2 regions of the Billgrantia hypersalina genome follow, and region 1 is predicted to be linked to the other one. Evidence: riboswitches for the same ligand, from Rfam matches in the RefSeq annotation. Region 1 holds a riboswitch; the other holds the start of a gene.
What was found. Region 1 has a riboswitch for thiamine pyrophosphate ahead of ACOJCM_RS12470 (sodium:solute symporter family transporter). Riboswitches for the same ligand answer to the same signal wherever they lie in the genome.

Region 1 (2,196 bases):
CATCAACCACCGCACCGCTCCGATCAGCGAGCGGCACCGGGTGATGCTCGATTTCGCAATGCACTGTGGGCTGGAGGTGGGCGAGCTCACCGATGAATGGCAGGCGCGCCTGATCGAGGTCGGCTTCACCCAGAGCGACATCTGGGATATCGGCGCCATTACAGCCTTCTTCGGCCTCTCCAACCGCCTCGTCACACTCACCGGCACGCCGCCCAATCCCGAGTTCTACCTGATGGGCAGGGTGCCGCGGGAGAAGGGGTAATGGAATCGAGGTCGGCAGGGCCTAGCTGCGGCACGTCTCCAGCAGCATCAGCACCGGTTCGAGTTGGCTGACGTGCAGCGCCAGCACGCTGTTCCCGGGGGTGTCGTCGGCGGGACGGATCACCGCGAACTCCCCCTCTTCGAGATGAAATTCGTGAATTTCCCGCGGGCCGCGCAGCGTCTGACAGCGAATCGAGCGGTAGGCGTCGTCCTCGCCGTAGGTAAGGCGGTGGTAGACCTTGAAAAAAGTGTAGAGCGTGAGGCCACGATCGAAGGCGGGCCAGCGGGCGGGAATGGTGCGCGTCTCTTCGTCCAGCGCCATGCCCTTGGCTTCAGCCTCGGTAATGGCGTGCGCCAGCGGCTCGGCAAGCAGTGATGCCTCGTCACGCGGCAGCGGAGCGGCCTTCTCGAAAGCCTCTTGATAACGCAGCCGTACCTGCTCCAGATCGTTGAGCGTGGCGATACGGTGGTCGCTATGTGCCAGGTCGGAAGGTTCGAAGCCGCCGTTTTCCCAGCCATGGATGACCCGCAGCGTCAGCCGTCCGCTGGCCAGGGGGTCGCAGACCAGTGCCTGCAGGGCGATCCGCAGGTGGAGTTGGCGTTCGATAGCCAGGTTGTCAAAGGCGGAATAGGGGTCGGCAAAGAGGCGGTGCAAATGCCCGGGGGCGTGTTCCTTGGCTTCACTGAAAGGCATGGTGGTTCCCTGCGAGGGTAGTCGTTCTGGTTTTATGGTTGTTATATCATTTCAGGGGATTCGAGGCATATCGACTCATGCAACGCGGCGTTGTGCCTTACCCTTGTAGACCGCCATAGTAAATTCTCTCATTCATTGTCGCCAGGGGAGTCCCGCCGTGCGGGCTGAGAGGGCCAAGTGCCGACCCTGGAACCTGATCCGGTTCATACCGGCGGAGGAAGCGCGACATGCCCTACCTGACGTCAGCCGTGCTTGGCGCGGCGCTCATTTGCTTTGCTTTTCTGGGCCTCAGGGCTCGCCGGGCCGACGGCCCGCTCGACGACTACGTCACCGCCCGTAATTCCCAGCCTGCTGCAACCCTGGGATTCTCGTTCCTGGCTTCCGGCATGGGCGCGTGGATTCTCTTCGCGCCGCCGGAGATCGGCGCCTTCGTTGGCCCCGTCGCGCTGGCGGGGTATGCCATCGGTTCGGCGCTGCCTTTCATCGTGCTGGGTCTCTACGGACCGGCGATTCGCCGTCACTTGCCTGAAGGGCGCAGCATCGGGGAGTTCGCCGAAGCCTGCTACGGGGCAGGCGTGCGCCGCTGGGTGGCGCTGGTGTCGATCCTCTACATGGCCTGTTTCCTGGCTGCCGAGCTGACCGCCATCGGGGCGATCACGATACTGCTCTCGGATGTGCCGCCGGCGCTGGTGGTAATCGGCGTCGCGGTGACCACGCTGATCTATACCGCCATCGGTGGGCTGCGGGCGAGCCTGGCCACCGACCGCTGGCAGGCGTGGCTGCTGATCGTGCTGCTGCTGGTGGTGGGCGGCATAGCGCTTGCCCGCCTGCCGGAGATGCCTGCCGAGGCGACCCTCCCGTCGATCCCCACCGGCAGTGCGCTGGGCGTGGCGCTGACGTTGGTCATCGCAGTGACGGCTGCCAACCTATTCCACCAAGGCTACTGGCAGCGGGTATGGGCGGCACGTGACGACAGCGCCTTGAATCGCGGCGCCTGGCTGGGCGGTGCTATTACCGTGGCCGTGGCGGCGATGGTGGGCGGGCTTGGCATGCTGGCGGCAATGAGTGGCGTTGCCCTGGGCGAGCCGCCGATTCCCTTCTTCGCGCTGTTGAGCGAAGCGCCGGGCTGGCTGGCGCTGCCGTCGCTGGTGCTGGCCGTCACATTGGTCGCTTCCAGCGTCGATACCCTGCAGAACGGCATTGCTTCGCTGGTCGTGGCGGGCTCGGGCCGGCGGGGGCTC
Region 2 (2,196 bases), on a different contig from region 1:
CGTTTTCGTCGGCGACAGCGAGATCTCCCGGAAGGGCACGCGGATGTCGGGACGTGAACCCTCGACATAGACCTTGCGCGAACCGGGCAGCGGCTGAATGGCGGCCTCGTCGACCTTGGCGGTCTCGGCGAGGAAGTGGGCGGTCTTGCTCATGGGTGTTCTCCCTTGTTGTGGGTCGTCAGGGAGGACAGCTGGGGAGGACAGGGGCAGCAGGGCGGCGCCCGGCTGCGTGTCGCTTGATCCCTACGCTGGTCCTAGCCAGTTCAGGTTCAACGGGATCCATGCTGGGCGCGCGGCGCTGCATGATCTCAGCCGTCTTCAACGGCACCCCGTCAAGCGTGGTTGCCCGCTTTCGTTGCGGGCTGGGTCGTTTCCGCCTTGAGTCGGGGCTGCTCCGGCGGCAGGCCTTCGAGGAGGCGCTGTAAATACCTCCCTGTACGCTACCTACGCCATCCATGGCTTAGGACCTCCTCTTCGGCCTGCCCCCGGCGCCCCTCGCGTCTTCGCAGCGGCACCGGTCAGGCAGTGGGCTAGTCTGCGTGATCCAGCCCCATCTGCCAGAAATCGATCTCGAGCCGGGTGGCGTCGCGGAACACCTCGACGAGCTCGCCGAAGCGCGCCGGGGTGACGTCGGCCAGGCGTGCGTCGAGCCATGCGAGCTCGGCGTCCATGGCGTTCTGGAATTCCTCGCTTTCGTACATGGCGATCCAGGCGTCATAGGGGTTGGCGCTGCCACGCACGGTGAAGGCCTGGGCGTTCAGCCAATTGGCGATCTCGCCGTAACCCACCAGACAGGGTGCGAGTGCCACATGCAGGTCGAGCAGGTCGCCGCGGTTGCCGGTATCCAGTACGTAGCGGGTGTAGGCCATCGTCGCCCGTGCCTCGGGCAGCGCGGCAAGCTCCACCTCAGAGATGCCCCATTCCTGGCAGTAGCCCACGTGAAGGTCGAGCTCCACGTCGACGATCGCCTTGAGGCCATCGTAGGCCTGGCGCAGGTCGGCCAGGGTGCGGCTCTTGTAGGCGGCGAGTGCGTAGGCGCGGGCGAAGTGGATCAGGAACAGGTAGTCCTGCTGCAGGTAGTGGCGAAAGGCGCTTTCAGCGAGAGTGCCGGCACCCAAATGACGTACGAAATCGTGCTCGACGTAGTCACGCCAGTCCGCCTGGCAGGCACGGGTGAGGTCGGTGAAGCGATAGCCCATCTTGCCTCCGGTATCGAATGGGATCCGGAGCGAACGGGAGGAAGGAAGGGGTGGCGGGCGTACGACGACGGTTGCGTGCCGCGACAGGGGCCACCGCTTGATCCCTACGCCGGTACGAGCCGGATCAGGTTCTACGGGCCCCGCCGTGACGACAGGACTGCTAGCAGTCATGTCGTATGGCGATCTCAGCCGGTTCCACCGGCACCCCGTCAAGCGTCTGGACCAGAGTCTAACAGGTCGGCCGGGACTTGCCAGTCGATCGCCGTGAAGCGTGCATCATTCGGCCAGAACGCCCAGCTGTTCGAACCAGGACTCGCTTTCAGGCAACGTCAACATGCCGGCGGGTTGCCCGCTCCAGTACCACTCGCGGGCGTTGCGCAGCTGCCAGCGGCGGCGGTCACCCTCCAGTTCGATGCCCAGCCGCAGCGGCCCGTAGCGGGCGAAGGCGCGGCCCGCCAGGTGTGAGTCGCGCAGCGCGACGTTGGCAAGCAGCTCCAGACGCTCCCCGGCGTGCACGGCGAGATTCTCCAGGTGAATGGTGTCGTCTGCGAACAGCACGCGGGTCTCGCCGCGCACTTCACCCAGCGTGAGTCTGTCGCGCAGCCAGCGTCGTTCGCGGGCGGCGTCGACGAGAAGGTTGACCAGCAGGCCGCTGTCGCGCATGGCCAGGTCGAGCCGGGCATCGAGTTCAAGTGGTGCCTCCCAGCGCAGGCTTCCCTCGGGTACGACAAGCCGTGCCCACCAGCCATGCACCGGGCCACCGGTGCCGCTCTCCAGTCGGATGTCCCTCAGCGTCACCTGCGAGCCGGAGATATCGAAGTCCAGCGTTTCCAGGTCGCCATCGGCAAGGCGTGTCTCCAACGCCAGTGCCCCGCTGAGGATCTGCTCGCCGAAGGCGAGGCGGGCGTCGGGTGCGTGCAGTTCCAGGTTGCCTTCGGCACCCAGGCCTTCCAGTCGCAAGTGGGTGGCGATCCGTGCCTGGCCGGAAAGGAGTTCG

Region 2: another riboswitch for thiamine pyrophosphate. It lies ahead of tenA (thiaminase II); the one in region 1 lies ahead of ACOJCM_RS12470 (sodium:solute symporter family transporter).

The regions. Positions count from the first base shown of each region.
Region 1 covers NZ_JBMIQI010000012.1:336,810-339,005, forward strand. The annotation lists gene ACOJCM_RS12460 (peroxidase-related enzyme) at 1-262, shown strand, start outside; gene ACOJCM_RS12465 (hypothetical protein) at 284-955, opposite strand; TPP riboswitch at 1,089-1,193, shown strand; gene ACOJCM_RS12470 (sodium:solute symporter family transporter) at 1,183-2,196, shown strand, end outside.
Region 2 covers NZ_JBMIQI010000006.1:81,536-83,731, reverse strand. The annotation lists gene thiC (phosphomethylpyrimidine synthase ThiC) at 1-153, opposite strand, end outside; TPP riboswitch at 224-342, opposite strand; gene tenA (thiaminase II) at 531-1,199, opposite strand; TPP riboswitch at 1,284-1,418, opposite strand; gene ACOJCM_RS03835 (hypothetical protein) at 1,476-2,196, opposite strand, start outside.